Linked DNA regions of Candidatus Vesicomyosocius sp. SY067_SCS001. Each later gene encodes a partner of the first gene's protein in a complex. Links are inferred from orthologs where the notes say so. Each region holds a gene or a part of one and is shown in the gene's direction. Other genes may lie near its edges. The genes, in order: tsaE and tsaD.

Region 1 (7,913 bases):
TTCGCTAGAAGCCTTATTTTTAGGAAAATCATTAATAATAATATTATTTTCACTCAACTTTTTAGCAGTAGCACTACCCACTGCTAAAACCTGCTGATAACTAATCTTCTTCAGAATCTTTAATCCATATTCAACAGCATTAGCACTAATAAAAATAATCACATCATAATGATTTTTTTCTGATCTAATATCGATAGGGTGAAGCTTTAAAGTTGGGAAAAAAAGTGGATTATTACCGCTTTTAACCACCATATTTTGTAGTTCTTCTACTTGTAAAGCTGGTCTAGTCAACATTACATTCACTGACTAAAACCCTAATATTTCAGCAATAATTCGTATTTTATTCAATGTTTCACTTTCTGCATACTTACAAATAAGTACAATTTTAGTATTAACTAACGATACATCTTGTAAAAAATTTCTAATTTGTTTTTCATCCAAAATATTAGAAGTATAAAGAATAGGAAATTGAGTAAAATAAAAATATTTATTTGTTATTAGCTTGGTATTTAAATCAAACTTAAGTTTTTTATCAGACTGAAAACATAATTTATAATCACTTAATATTTTCATTACTTCATTACTTGGTTGTTCATCCAGTTCACAAAATAAATTAAATTGAGATCGATATTGATGGATTGGTTGCAGTAGCAATATAAGCAAAGGTATCTCTAATAACTGTGTCTGTTCAATATATACAACTAATTCGAACACCTCATCTGACTCTTTCAATTCTATAAATATCTGTTCAAGATCCTCCTTAGTATCAATTTTTAAAGATAATGCTTTGAATAAGGTTGAATAATAATCAAACCGCCATTCATTAGGTAAATCATCAGGATAAAAATCGTCAAGCAAATCTAAGTCACTACGACCAATTAATAATTCTGTTTTATTCATTTGGTTTTATATGTCTTTATAATAAAATAAAAGTTTTATACAAAGATCTATTTATTAAAAAATGCCAGATATTCTACTACCAATTATTGCCTTGTTATCAGGATTTACACTTTTAATTTGGAGTGCGGATAAATTTACTGAAAATGGGGTAAAAATTGCTAATATTTTTAAAATATCACCCTTTATTATTGGGATAATCATATTAGGATTTGGCACTAGTATACCTGAAATATTAATATCAGCACTTGCCGCTATAAAAGGTAATACAGGACTTAGTATTGGCAATGCAGTTGGTTCTAATATTTTTAATATTTCCCTAATATTAGGTATTAGCGCAATTATTTCCCCAATTAACATACAATGGGATATCTTAAAAAAAGAATGGTTATTTTTAATGATTACTACACTTTGTGCAGGATTTTTGTTATATGATTATCGCCTTGATTTTAAAGATGGTTTGATTTTATCATCTTTATTAGTTTTATTTTTTGCTTATATCTTTAAACAAGCAAAAAATAAAACACATCATAATTTTGATGAATTTAAACATAATATCAATAAGAATCAAATTAAAAAAACTCAGATAATTCTAATTATAAGCTTAACGATTTTGGTCTCTAGCGCAGAACTTATAGCCTGGGGTGGTGTAGAAGTAGCTAAAATATTTGGTATTTCAGATCTTATTATTGGGCTTAGCATTATAGCTCTAGGAACTAGCTTACCAGAACTAGCGGTATCAATCTCAAGCGTTTTGAAAAAACAATATACAATGGTGGTTGGCAATATAATCGGCTCTAACATATTTAACACTATTGCTGTATTAGCTATACCAGGATTAATCCATCCATCAGATGTACCAATTGAAGTTATAAATAGAGACTATCCACTCATGTTATTATTGACTATTTTATTGTTTGTTATTTCTTACAAGTTTAGCAAAAAACATATTATTAATCGTTTTGGAGGGTTTTTTCTTGTTGGTATATTTAGTCTTTATATGTATCAATTATTATGAAATTAACTCTTAACAATGAGTCTGATACTTATCATATTGCACATCAATTAGCTCAGTGTACTCAGTTAGTTGATAGTTGCATTGTTATTTATTTAGAAGGTGATTTAGGAGTTGGAAAGACTACATTTGCTAGAGGTTTTATCCAGTTCTATGGATTTGATCAAGTTAAAAGCCCTACCTATTCTCTTGTAGAAAGCTATATCAATGATAAAATCAATATTCACCACTTTGATTGTTATCGATTAGGCGATGCACAAGAGTTAGAATATATTGGTATTCGAGAATATTTAGCACCTGGGCATATTCAGTTGATTGAATGGGCAGAATTAGGCAAAGGTATAATTGCGCCAACAGATATGATAATTAAAATAACTGATGATTTAGATAAGCATGAACTACAAATAACAACTCATACACAAGTTGGTAATCAACTACTTGCATGCATCAACTGATAGAAACTTTTTCCAATAAAATTTATTTATCTTTGTTACAAACAATAGAAACACATTGTTTATTAAACCAGTACCTGAATAAACTAAAACTACAATTGATATTAAAGATGACTAAAATTTTATAGAATTACCCTAAAAAAATCATGATATCCATAAACAGAAATTAGAATTTTAAGATAAACTGAATAAAAACAACCCTTTACATAAAAACAAAAAAAAAGATTCTATTATTTTAATTATGCCATAAACTTCCTCTATGTTAGCTATAACTACATTTATTATTCATCTTTAAGATGAATAATAACTTAAAATTCAAAAGAACAAGATTAATATTGCTAACGCAATTTATTATTATAGGTATTTTAAATTATTACAAATAAATCTTATAAGCTACTTGTTATTTAACTTATCAGGTGCACATTCCTTTTCTGGTGGTTCATAATTTGGATCGTTTGGGTTCATAAATACAAAATGATAATCGCTATTTTTATCTATCTGGTCAAAATCCACCACCATACCTTCAAGTAATACTTTTTGATCATAAGCAAAAATATACTCAATACCATTAGATTTAAGGTGGATATCGCTGTCATTACGATCATCAAAACCCATAAAATATTGAAAACCATCATCAGTTTTATCGACAAAAAAGCGAATCAAAAGTCCTTTATTTTCTGGATTATGAGTTGATAAAATGATTTCATCCGACGCCTTTTTTGTAATTATAATCATAGCTCCTGTTCTTTAACCTTATTTATAAAATCCACAAATTGTATAACCCATTCATTACTCGCTACATTATGCAAATGTGTGTATGAAGCCAAAAGATTATACTTCATAATACCATCAAACTTATTACTCACACCTACACCACGCAAAACATTAAAAGCATAGCGTGTATTGGAATTAATATTTTTAAGCTTTGAGTAGTGAAATTCATGTGCATAAATATGCTTAGATACTCCAGACCAACAATGCTCATCGGTTGGTTCTAACTCAACATAACCTCTACCAATAGGCTTAGACATCATATAACTATCTGCATCAATTATACCAATCATTGAATAAGTTTCTTTATTATTAGTAATGCTATTGGTTAAATACATTAAACCACCACACTCTACATACGTTGGTAAATTGTGTTCTATTTTAGTTTTAATATCTTCTAATAAGGATTGATTAGCATTTAACGCCTCAAGTTGCATTTCTGGAAAACCACCACCGATAAACAACCCATCACATATTGGCAAATTATTATCTTTAAGTGTATCAAAGTATTTTATACTAACGCCTAATGACTCAAATTTATCCAAATCATCCTGATAATAAAAATTAAACACAGCATCTTTAGCAATAGCAATAATGATTTTTTCCTTAATTGTATTGACATTTGTATATGTGTTAATAATTTTATTATTGGACTTAACGCAATTAAAGTCCAATAATATATTAAGATCAACTTGATCAGTAATAATATTAGCAACTTTTTTGATAAAAATTTGCGATTGTGATGTTTCGTTAGCAGGCATTAATCCTAAATGACGCTCATCAATTATTAATGCTTTAGAACGACGTATACAGCCTAACACATGAATATCAGTGTAATAATTAATAGCCTGTATCAATTTTGATTCATGACGCTCACTAGCTACTTTATTTAAGATAACACCAGCAATATTTATCTCTTTATCAAATACTTGATAACCACTAAGCAGTGGTGCAACACCACGGGTAATACCTGTACTGTCAATCACTAATATCACAGGAGTCATTAATAATTTAGCAAGATCGGCGTTAGCATCACCACCAGTAACACTCATACCATCAAACAAACCTTTATTTCCTTCAATAATATCAATATCACTATTTGAACTTTGGTTTTGATACAACTGGATTATTTCATCATCAGTCATGTTATAAAAATCTAAATTATAACAAGGGTTTCCACTGGCTTTAGAAAGCCAAATAGGGTCAATATAATCAGGCCCTTTTTTAAAAGTCTGGACATTTAAAGATTGTTGTTTAAATGCAGCACATAATCCTAAACTAATAACAGTTTTTCCTGATGATTTATGAGCAGCAGATAAATAAAACGATAAAGACATTAATATCTACTTAATTTTAATATAAAACTATCCTTTATGATATGAATCAGTCAAATCATCTTCCAAACTCTCCGGTAAGAATGCTAAAAATTTAACTAAAAATGTAACTATAATGATTGCTAAAGCAATACCACCAATACCAAGAAAAATTTCTGGTAATGAAACTAAATATTGAGCAATATCACCATAACCCTCTAAAATCTCCTTGCCTGGAAATAACTCCATTGGATAAGCCTGACCCCCAATGATAATAACGTATAATTGGACAAACCCACCAATAATAATTAACACAGAAGACAAACCTAACATTGAACGATCTCCTTTAGTAAAAGGATGATAAATCAATACCATGGGAACAATACCACCCAAAATAATTTGACCATACCAAAATAATTTTGTATAAATACCACCATCAAAAAGAATAAAGTTCTCAATACCAGCATTTTCTGCTAAGTACAAATTACCCAAATGATATACCGCTACAAAATACATAACTGCTGCAACAAATACACCTAAAAGATTTCTTAAACGATTTACTATAATATTTCCTAAAGGCCTGTTAGTCCACTTATAGCTCGCCATTAAAATCAGTATGAAAGATGCCAACCCAAATGAAAAAGACATAATGATAAACATAGGAGCCATAATAACAGCATCATAAGCTTGTCTAGCAACTAAAAATCCAAAAATAGAGCCTGTTCCTGTAGTTAAAATTAAACGCCAACTAAAAGCAACTAAACCCACTTTATGACTAAACTTATCCATACGACGCTCAAACATCATCCATAAATAAATAGCAACTACTACAAAGAAGCCATTATATAAAATAATATTCCAAGCAAAAATTGATTTAAAATTATATTCAGTCATTGCAACAATTAAACGATCTATACGACCTAAATCAAGAACTAATACCATTAACCCTCCGGCTAATAATGATAACGCAACTAAACCAGATAAACGTGATAATGATTTATATAGCTTTTTATTAAACACAGAAGAAATTGAAGCCACGTTTAATGCACCACTTGCTGCTATTATCAAGAATAAAGCAAAAACATGTGGTATACCCCATACAATACGATTATTCATACCAGTCACAAAATGACCGTAGTGCTCTACATAGTATACACTGCCTAGTGCAGCCAAAATTAAAATCCAAAGTCCTGTAATTAAAGTATAAAAGCCTAGGCTTTTTCCTTCAATTTGCTCAAAACGAATATTACTCATAAAATTCCAAAATTAAATTTATTATTTAAATACCACTATAGCGCACGCCAGTATTTAGATTAAGATCTGACCTGATTTGTGAAGATTGAATTATTTTCAGGGTTTGGTTTATTTGGCTTGATTCATCATACAAATTACCAAAAATGACAGCTTCGCTATTAACACTTTCAACACAAGCAGGTGTTTCGCCTTTGTCAATCTTGTGTACACACATCGTACAAGCTTCAACTGTGCCTTTACCACGAGGCATATGTTCTTTCTGATTGTTTAATGTTTCATGTACAAATGAACGTGCATCATATGGACAAGCCATCATACAATAACGACAACCAATACATAAATGCTTATCTACCAACACAATCCCATCTTCACGTTTCATAGAAGCGTTGGTTGGACAAACATCAACACAAGGCGGTTCTTCACAATGCTGACACATAAGTGCAAGATTACTTACTTTATTAGTTGCTTTATCTTTAACCTTTAGTTTTTTAATCCAGCCTGGTTTTTGACTAGCTGTTGAGTGTGTTTCAGTACCCCAACCTTGTTCTTGTTGACAAGCATTAACCATGCCATCAATATCAGTCTCAGTTAACTTATTGGTATCAATCAACAAGCCCCAACGCTTTTTATTGGTAACAGGTATTTCATTAACACTAGCAAATGTGGTAAGTGTAATACCACTAGCAACTATAGCAACCCCTGTCGTTGTTGCATTCATGATTTTAATAAAATCTCGACGATTTAATGTTTTATTCATAATAAACTTTCCCTTGGAACCGTACGATGACAACTGAAACAATCAAAACTAACACCGACTTTCTTATGACAATCTGAACAAAATTGACCTTTCTTATCAACTGAGTAATATTGATTGTTTATCTTATTTTTATTAACATGGCACGAAACACAACCTTTTAAAGAATATTCATTTGTTCGTATACCTTTACGCAAGGTTTTATTACGTTTATGACGTAATAATTCAGGATGCATTTTTCGAATAATTGAAGGACTTTCATGAAATACTTTACCGGATACTTTAATAGAACTAGCTTGTTCACCAAGATTAGCATATTCGTCAATATACGCAAATACACTACTTACCAACAAACTTAAAAAAACAACCAAAAAACGATTCATAATTTTTATCCAGCTTAGATTAAATCGAATTACTCACCAAGACCCATTTGTATATAACCAGTCGGACAAACATCAGCACAAATATGACAACCAATACACTTATTGTAATCAGTATCAACATACCTACCTAACGTTGCTTTATCTTTCTTAACTTTAAATACCGCATCTTGAGGACAATACATCACACAGTTATCACATTCAAAACATAATCCACAAGACATACAACGGGATGCTTCTTTTTGCGCTTCCTTTTCAGTATAGCCAATTAAACGCTCATTAAAATTACCTAATACATTATCAACATCCACTAATTTGTGATTACGTTGATTCTGTTGTTCATGGTCAAAATGACCTAAGAATAATTCTGTATGTGGAATTATGGAAGCAAATGCCCGATCTTCATAATTATGCACGGCAAAATTAGCGCTATCTGTTGCAGTTGCAACGTCAGAACCTGACTTATAAGATTTAGGAGCAAGGTCCCATTCTTTTAATTTCTCCATTAAATCAAAATAACTAACGTCGACCTTAGGCCGAGTATGCTGCTCGGAACCTGAAAGATAATCACCGATACTTTCGGCAACAACTGATGCTTGACCAATAGCAGTTGTCAATAAGTGCGGACGAATCACATCACCACAAACAAAGAAACCTGGCTTATTAGGCACTTGATAATTCTTATCTGCGTCAATAAATCCATGCTTATTAAAGAAAGAAATATCTATACCTTCAGAATCAACACCTTGACCAATTGCAGAAACAATTAGTTCACACTCAATGTCAAACTCAGAACCTTTAATTGGGGTACTACCATCCTCTTCTAAACGAATCATGCGTAATGCAGTTGCACGACCATCTTTTCCTGTAATTACTTCAACAGGTTGTAATTGACCTTGAATTTCAACACCTTCACGAGTTGCATCATCAATTTCTTCTTGTGCTGCCGGCATATTTACAACAGTAGAACGTGTTGTTAATAATACATCTGCACCTAAGCGCTTAGAGGTATCAACCACATCATGTGTTGTATCACTAAAAATAATATGTTCAGGACGATCTTTCTCAGCAGCATTA
Region 2 (7,916 bases), 100 kb from region 1 along the record:
AGAATTAGGTGGGATAACAATTTCTGCTGTGCCACATTCTTGTGTGGATAGTAAATTGGAGAATTTTTCAATTGTGTCTGATAGTTTAAGATGAAATTCTTGGACAAAAGTATCTAAATGCTCTTTTTTTGTTAAAACACCTAAGGTCATTTGGGGTTTAATTGCAGTACTCCTTTCAACTGAATGATGCCCAATAAATGTTTCTCCTTCAATGGTCTGAATTGCGATGATTCTAATTTTAGCAGTTGTTTCAATATCATCAAGCATCATGCCGATTAATTTTGAATCTGTAGGAACATTAACCTCAAATAAATCATAGTCTATATTGTAAACTTTATGAAAGTGTTCAATGGCGGATACAGATTCTGACTGTTCTTTTTTAGTTACAGGTAAGACAAACTTTCCAGCAATAACGAAATATATAATACCTGTTATGACTAGTGCAATACCTATTGGTGTGACAGAGAATAAACCCCATGTGTTCATTTCCTGTCCAACTTCTAGTCCTTGGTTAGTGGTTAAAATTAGGTCATTAAGTAAGATTAAAGGGCTAGAACCTACCATGGTTATTGTGCCGCCTAAAATTGCTGTAAATCCCATTGGCATTAATAATCGTGACATCGGAATGCCTGAACGTGATGAAATACGACTTACAACAGGGATAAATAATGCAGCCGCACCAACGTTCTGCATAAAAGATGATATAAATCCAACAGTAGAAGATATAATTGGAATCACTCTTGGTTCAGAGGTGCCACCTATTTTAAGAATAAAAGTAGCAACCTTTCCCATTAATCCTGTTTTATCTAAACCTGCACCAATAATCATAACTGCAATAATTGACATAACTGCATTAGAAGAGAATCCATCAAATAGTCTTTGATTGTCAACTAATCCTTCTTTTAGTCCCATTAAAGTATAAATCCATGGTAAAGAACTTAGCCCTAAAATAATCATAATGGTAATAGCAGCTTCATCAACCTCTACCACTTCAAAAGCAAATAAGTAAATTGTTAATACGAGAACACCCAACATCCAAGAAATAGAAGTAGTTGGTGCAATTGTTGAGAGCCATACGGCAAAAATAGCAAAAATAATAGCTGAAATATTTTTTTTATTGAACATGATTTTAATTTTAAAGAGTGTACAAAATAATAAGAAAATTATACCATAATCATAACATTACTAATCACTGCTAATAAGTGTTACTGATTAAAAATATCTGTTTTTAAACCTAGTGATAGTTATTTTCTTCTTACAAGTAATTTTTTGAGTAAGCCTGTTGTTTGTGCAAATTTATTTAACATATATTTTTAATAAATTCATTTGTTGATTGCTTTATTAATATATTAAATGTGATGTTTAAACGTTATCCTTCTTAGCATTAAAGATTTTTATAAAAAGCTTTAATAAAGTAAAGTCCTTGTGGTGGTGCGGTAGGTCCGGCCTGTTTTCGTTGTTTGCTATTCAAAACCTCTCTCACCCATTCAATGGGTTTTTCTCCTTTACCTACTTTTAGCAGTGTACCAACGATATTGCGTACCATATGGTGTAAAAAGGCGTTGGCTTTTATGTTTAGTAAAATATTATCATCATTCTTGGTTAGTTTTATAAATTCAATGGTTTTAATGGGGGATTTTGCTTGGCATAAACTTCCTCGAAAGGCTGAAAAGTTATGTTTTCCAGTTAAATATTGCCCGGCTTTATTCATTGCTATTATATCCAATTTTCTTGGTTCCCATAATGAATGAGTTGCTATAATAGAAGAACGGATTTTTGTGTTATGTATTTTATAATTATATTGTCTGCTGATAACACTAAATCGTGCGTGAAAATTATCATCAACGGGCTTTATCCAAGTGAAGTTAACATCACTTGGCAGGTTAACATTGCCACCAAATAGCCAAGCCTTATTTTTACGCTTGATGTTAGTTTCAAAATGAATAACTTGGCAGGTGGCGTGTACACCAGTATCGGTTCTACCAGAACAAAACACTCTCACAGGTTGATTGGCAACACTTGATAAAGCTTGTTCTATTACTTGTTGTACAGTCCTAATGTTAGATTTTTGACACTGCCAACCGTGGAAATGTGTGCCTAAGTATTCAACTCCTAATGCTATTTTCATGATATAATGTGTCAAATAAATATATTTATTTTAAACCAATTAAATTGGTTAGTATGAAACATGAATGAACATTCATCAATGTTTTTGGTTTTTTGTATGATAGTACCTAAAGTCTTCTAGCTTAACCTGAAACAGATTCCATATGAAGTAGACTAGTAGGTTAAGTTTAGAATTTTGTTTAGTAAGTTACTTTTTTTGGTTTAATTATTTGAATCAGGAGTGGATAGAGTTTGCTATTAATCCCATGATTATAAGCTGGTTGATATGAAATGGATACAGAATATGGACTCTGTAATAGAGTGTTTTTATTACTAATGCTATTTATTATTAATTATAGGTATGACTAGTTTTTGTATTAAGCAAATTGGATATAATCATCAAAATATCATTTCTACCCACTTTTTTTTGAAAATGGACATATAACAATAGTTGATAACTTAGAAATTTATTAAAAATAACCTTTGGAGTTGCTAAACGTAAATTTATAAAAATTATAACTTAGTTAAGATTTATTATTCTGCTTGAATACCTATAATTATACAAATCTATCAAGTTGTTTGAGTGATGATATTCAATGTTTTGTTTTTGATTCAATATCTAGCACTAACGATTATCTAGCCCAGTTAGCTTTTTGTATGAAAACGCAAGTTTGCGTTACTTCTGAGCAAACTCGTGGAAAAGGCCAATATAATAGGAAATGGTTGAGTCAGAAAGATTCAAGTATTATTTTATCAATACGTCGTGTTTTTCTTAGTAGAATTTTATTAAGCGGATTGAGCTTAGTGGTTGGTCTTGCATTAGTCAATGTGTTAGAAAAATATGGTGTTTTTGATTTGAAACTCAAATGGCCAAATGATCTTTATTTTAAGGGTAAGAAACTAGCAGGTATTTTAATTGAGAATTCACTTCAAGGTGATTATCATTCAGTCATTATTGGTTTAGGACTAAATGTTGATTTTAATGAAGATTTTCAGTGTGAAACACCTTGGATAGATTTAAAAAAAATAATTTTAATACCGATTAATAAGTTCCATTTAAGTAAAAATTTAATTAACAAGATATTAGAATATCTGGATATTTTTGAATCAAGTGGTTTTGATGAGTTTTATAACCAATGGTCTAAAATAGATTATTTATTAGGTAAGCAGGTTAAGCATACAAATAAAATGCAGTTGTTTAGCGGTACTTGTCTTGGTATCAATCACGAAGGAGTTTTGTTAGTTGAAACTCAATATGGCATTAAACTGGTTTATTCATCTGAATTTTTACATCTTTGTTAGTGTTGATTGAATGCGGTTTTTAGTTTATTATTGTGTCTATTATTGAAATATTTTTTTAATTAAAAAATCTTTTAGAATAATTTATGATTAACTAATATCTTATAGTAATGTTACTTCTATAGAGTGTGATAATTTTCTTACTCACTTTAGATAAAATTATTAATCATTTTAGTAAAAAATCTATTTTAATTTTAGTTAATTTTTCATTTGTAACCGAGTTATCTTTTTAGGATTTTGATGTTTTTGATGTTTTTAAATATATTCATATTATTGTAACCAGAAATATTATTTTTAATGTGTTACTCTTTAGATTTTGTTTTAAATTAAGTTTTACTCAATATTAATAGTAGTGTTTTGTATTCTAATATTTACGTATTCTTGTTTATTATTTGGTGAGGTTAATGACTAGAACTGTTAAAAAAATTAATATTTGTTATTATGACTAGTAACGCTCTAATAATACAAAATATTAGTAAATCTTATTCAGGTAGGACTGTAGTTAATAATGTGTCATTTTTTGTGAAAAGTGGTGAAGTAGTTGGATTGTTAGGTCCAAATGGCGCAGGAAAAACTACTTGTTTTTATATTACTTGTGGCTTAATTAAGGCAAATTCAGGAAAGGTATACTTAAACAATAAGAGAATTGATCATTTACCAATGCACAAGCGTGCTGATTTAGGGCTTAGTTATTTACCTCAAGAGCCTTCTATTTTTCGTAATCTTTCTGTGGAAAACAATATTATGGCGGTGTTACAACTAAACTCTAATTTTGATAAAATACAGAGAGTACACAGATTGGAGAAATTATTAAGAGAGTTTAGTATTGAACATATTCGCCATATTAACGGCGTTAGTTTATCTGGCGGTGAAAGGAGAAGAGTAGAAAGTGCTAGGGCGCTAGCAATGAATCCAAAATTTATATTGCTTGATGAGCCATTTTCAGGAGTTGATCCAATTTCTGTAGTAGATATTCAAAAAATTATTTTCTATTTGAAAGATCAAGATATTGGCATCTTAATTACGGATCATAATTATCGTGAAATGCTAGATACTTGTAATAACTCCTATGTATTACATAATGGGGTTATTATTGCAGAGGGTAGTAAAGAACAAATTCTTTACAATGAAAGGGTTCGTGAAGTTTATTTAGGAGGGGTATGATCCTATCTTTACAATGTACATTCATTAGGATTAATAAATGGCTAAACTTAACTTTATTACGTTAGGGATAGAAAGTTCTTGTGATGAAACAGGTGTTGGATTATACCATTCTGAGTTTGGCCTTATTGGTCATCAATTATTTTCATCTGTTGAAATCCATAGCGAATATGGTGGCGTGGTTCCTGAGTTGGCATCGCGTGATCATATTCAAAGAATATTACCTTTAATTAAAACAGTTTTAACAAATGCAAAGTTTACCTTACAAGATTTAAATGGCATTGCTTATACAGCTGGACCAGGTTTGGCAGGTGCGCTTTTGGTAGGAAGTGCGTTGGCTAAATCTTTAGCTTGGAGTTTGGGTGTTCCGTCTTTAGCTGTACATCACATGGAAGGACATTTACTAGCACCTTTATTAGAAGAGTCTCAGCCTAAATTCCCTTTTGTAGCTTTGTTAGTTTCAGGTGGCCACACTATGTTAATTGATGTTAAGGCCATTGGCCAATACAAGATTTTAGGTAAGTCCTTAGATGATGCAGTAGGCGAGGCTTTTGATAAAACAGCAAAAATTTTAGGTTTAGGTTATCCTGGTGGTCCTGCTTTAGAAAAGCTTGCTAAACAAGGCAATACTAATACTTTTAAGTTTCCACTTCCAATGGTTGACCGTCCTGGGCTTGACTTTAGTTTTAGTGGTTTAAAAACGTTTGCACGTAATACCTTTACTAAACATCCTAATAAAAAATCAGATATTGCTAAATCTTTTGAAGTTGCTACTACGCAAATACTTATGATTAAGTGTAGAAGGGCATTAGAGAAGACTGGAAGAATAACACTTGTGGTTGCAGGTGGCGTTAGTGCAAATTTATCTTTGCGTAAGGAACTTAACCAAATGGGTAGAAAAGTGGGTGTAAATATCTTTTATCCAAGGCAAGAGTTTTGTACTGACAATGGTGCTATGATAGCTTTAGCTGGGCATTTTCGCTTAAGCCATGGACAGTGCGATATCAATTATGAAATTAATATTAAGCCTAGATGGAGTGTAGAAGAATTGAGTCAAATTAAATAAATTGTTTTCTGTGTGTTGATTAAGTCGTGATATATCACATTGGTAACCATTGAAGTGTATATCTAAGAGGTTTACTTGCTAGAGTTTCCGAGAATTGGTTTGTCTGAAAGAGCGATACGTAGAAGTAAAAATTATGTGTGTAGTAGATTTATGACTTTAAAGTTTAAATCTGTTACAAAATGGATGATTGTTGTAAGTTTACTATAATATAATTTTCACATTACTACTGGATTGCTACTGGATTTTGAATAAATTAAATAAGATGTTGACTTTAGCTTATTTAAATTTTATGAATGATTGGGATTAGATGGATCATTTTTATACAACTTATATCACTAGTTAATATTGTAATTTAGTTAAGCCAGTCAAGTATCTTACAAAATCAATTCTTGTATTATAACGTTTATTGGTTGGTAAGCTATTATTTATACATGTAAATTTATTTAATAGTTAGTTGATTGACAATAATAATCCTTTTGAGTTAAGAATTAATATCATGCTAAGCTAAATATGTACTTGAAATTATTACCATAAGTAGTGGGTATAATTTATTGTTAGTCAACCTATCTTCTTCATGTAGAACTATTTTTATAGAACATTTATTTTTAATCATGCAAGCATAGTACTGCTAAAGTATTTAAAACTTACTTAATTACTAACAAATCCATAGTTCTTTCAACTAAAGATTCATTTATCTTGCGTTATTTAATAAATATTTTCCCTGTAAATTTTTAGCCTATTAGTGTAATTAATTACTATTATTTCGGATAATGATCCTTAAAATAATATAAATTAGAGAAATGGTTAGAATAATCAGCTGAAAGTTATTGATTCAATATAACTATGATGATAGTACGATATTCTATCTTGAAGTTTATAATGATGTTTGATTTATCTATTAATTCCTAATATTAATAATATTCTTTAACACTCTTACTCGAAAGCAAAAAGTCATTACTGTAGTTTGTTATGGTTTAGTTTGTTTTTATCAGTAGATACTATTATAAAATAGAAAATCATTACTTGTTGTAGGTTTCATGACAGGTCTTATAAATGAAGAAGAATATAGTAGCTAAGCAAGAAAAAATATGCCATTTCTTAAGAAGATGGATTGCTGAAAATAATATAAACTATATTAAGTTTGATGATAACATTTTATGTTAAGTTTGATGATATTATTTATTTTGAATGGTAACTATATCTGGAAATTTTTTTATAGAGGAGCTAGCATAGCTGCTATTTTTATAAATTATATATATATATATTATTATATATATAGCAAAATGATAAAGTACTAGATTAATAACAATTTAAAAGGTTTAACAATATTTTCAAAGAAGCAAGCTAAATTGCTATTAATTATAGGGATAAAACCTAGCATTAGAAGATTAGTTTTTATTTTAATAAAAGAGTGGTTAAATTAACTATTTCTTTTGTGAATGGTACACATTTAATTTATTCTTTATTATTAAACTATAACAATCTCTTAAATGAGATAAATTGGATACTTATTTGCTGCTATATTCTGGAGTAAGAGGTAGTTTATATACTATGTAATTTACATAGTATATTACTAATTGTTGCTGATTTTTATAATAGCAAATTTACTTTTTTAACTTAGAAAAGTTTCATTATTGTTGTAAATATTATGTTAATTTTTGATTTAAATAGAGTATGTAAATACAGTTAATGTAGTTTTAGTGTAAATAAAATCTTATATCACAAATATCTTAATTAAATTAATATAGGTTGTTACTTGAGTATATTAACATAGTGTTAAATATAAACTTCCTATTGTTAATAGTAGGTAATATAAAATATAAAATCTAAAATATATTTAGAATAGTAAAACTTATATAGAAAGATAATTAACTAAAAGTTATAATATGAGAATAGAAGAATAAGGAAAATAAATGTCTATTAAAATGTATAGATTAATAATCTGCGCTTATCTATTAGGGTTTATTATCAAACTTTAAAAGTGGTTAGTATATCAATCAGTATGTTGGGTTAAAGTGATTGGATATTGTTAATACAATAATTAAGAGAAATATGATTGTTATTCCAGCAATAGATTTAAAAGATGGACAGTGTGTTCGTTTAAGGCAGGGTTTGATAGAGGATACGACGGTATTTTCTAGTAATCCTATTGAAATGGCAATGCAGTGGGTGGAGCAAGGTGCGCGTAGGTTGCACTTAGTGGACCTTAACGGTGCATTTGAAGGAAGGCCTGTTAATGCAGCTAGTGTAACTGAGATTGTATCGGCATTTCCTGATTTGCCAG

Evidence for each region.
Region 2: the proteins of tsaE (region 1) and tsaD are in contact, whole or in part, in a crystal structure (PDB 6N9A), measured with the Thermotoga maritima proteins. The link is inferred for Candidatus Vesicomyosocius sp. SY067_SCS001 from one-to-one orthologs. Residues at the interface, in WP_004082108.1 of Thermotoga maritima: Leu37, Gly38, Lys46, Lys57, Val59, Lys60, Ser61, Thr63, Phe64, Thr65, Leu66, Met67, Val69, Pro71, Tyr82, Arg83, Leu84, Asp86, Asp88, Phe89, Asp93, Ile128, Asp130, Glu131, Arg134; in WP_004082750.1 of Thermotoga maritima: Cys10, Asp11, Arg49, His50, Leu82, Gly84, Gly135, Gly136, Glu154, Thr155, Leu156, Asp157, Asp158, Ser159, Glu162, Asp165, Lys166, Arg169, Leu170, Tyr175, Lys213, Thr214, Leu217, Tyr218, Gln221, Arg222, Asn324.

Annotation. Positions count from the first base shown.
Region 1 is NZ_CP054877.1:820,430-828,342, forward strand. What follows is about bases 710-3,639. They hold tsaE (tRNA (adenosine(37)-N6)-threonylcarbamoyltransferase complex ATPase subunit type 1 TsaE), read left to right. Parts: upstream 710-1,911; coding sequence 1,912-2,367; downstream 2,368-3,639. Other genes in these bases: HUW60_RS03945 (hypothetical protein), read right to left, coding at 710-900; HUW60_RS03950 (calcium/sodium antiporter), read left to right, coding at 962-1,915; HUW60_RS03960 (HesB/IscA family protein), read right to left, coding at 2,758-3,099; HUW60_RS03965 (cobyrinic acid a,c-diamide synthase CobB), read right to left, coding at 3,096-3,639. Also shown: HUW60_RS03940 (uroporphyrinogen-III synthase), read right to left, coding at 1-294; more of HUW60_RS03945, read right to left, coding at 307-709; more of HUW60_RS03965, read right to left, coding at 3,640-4,472; nrfD (NrfD/PsrC family molybdoenzyme membrane anchor subunit), read right to left, coding at 4,500-5,702; sulfate reduction electron transfer complex DsrMKJOP subunit DsrO, read right to left, coding at 5,728-6,459; HUW60_RS03980 (sulfur reduction protein DsrJ), read right to left, coding at 6,456-6,839; HUW60_RS03985 (NAD(P)-binding protein), read right to left, coding at 6,869-7,913. UniProt on the Escherichia coli protein: Required for the formation of a threonylcarbamoyl group on adenosine at position 37 (t(6)A37) in tRNAs that read codons beginning with adenine.
Region 2 is NZ_CP054877.1:920,751-928,666, reverse strand. What follows is about bases 3,687-6,619. They hold tsaD (tRNA (adenosine(37)-N6)-threonylcarbamoyltransferase complex transferase subunit TsaD), read left to right. Parts: upstream 3,687-4,606; coding sequence 4,607-5,632; downstream 5,633-6,619. Other genes in these bases: lptB (LPS export ABC transporter ATP-binding protein), read left to right, coding at 3,847-4,569. Outside these bases: HUW60_RS04455 (SLC13 family permease), read right to left, coding at 1-1,125; tRNA pseudouridine(38-40) synthase TruA, read right to left, coding at 1,385-2,128; HUW60_RS04445 (biotin--[acetyl-CoA-carboxylase] ligase), read left to right, coding at 2,650-3,408; hisA (1-(5-phosphoribosyl)-5-[(5-phosphoribosylamino)methylideneamino]imidazole-4-carboxamide isomerase), read left to right, coding at 7,685-7,916.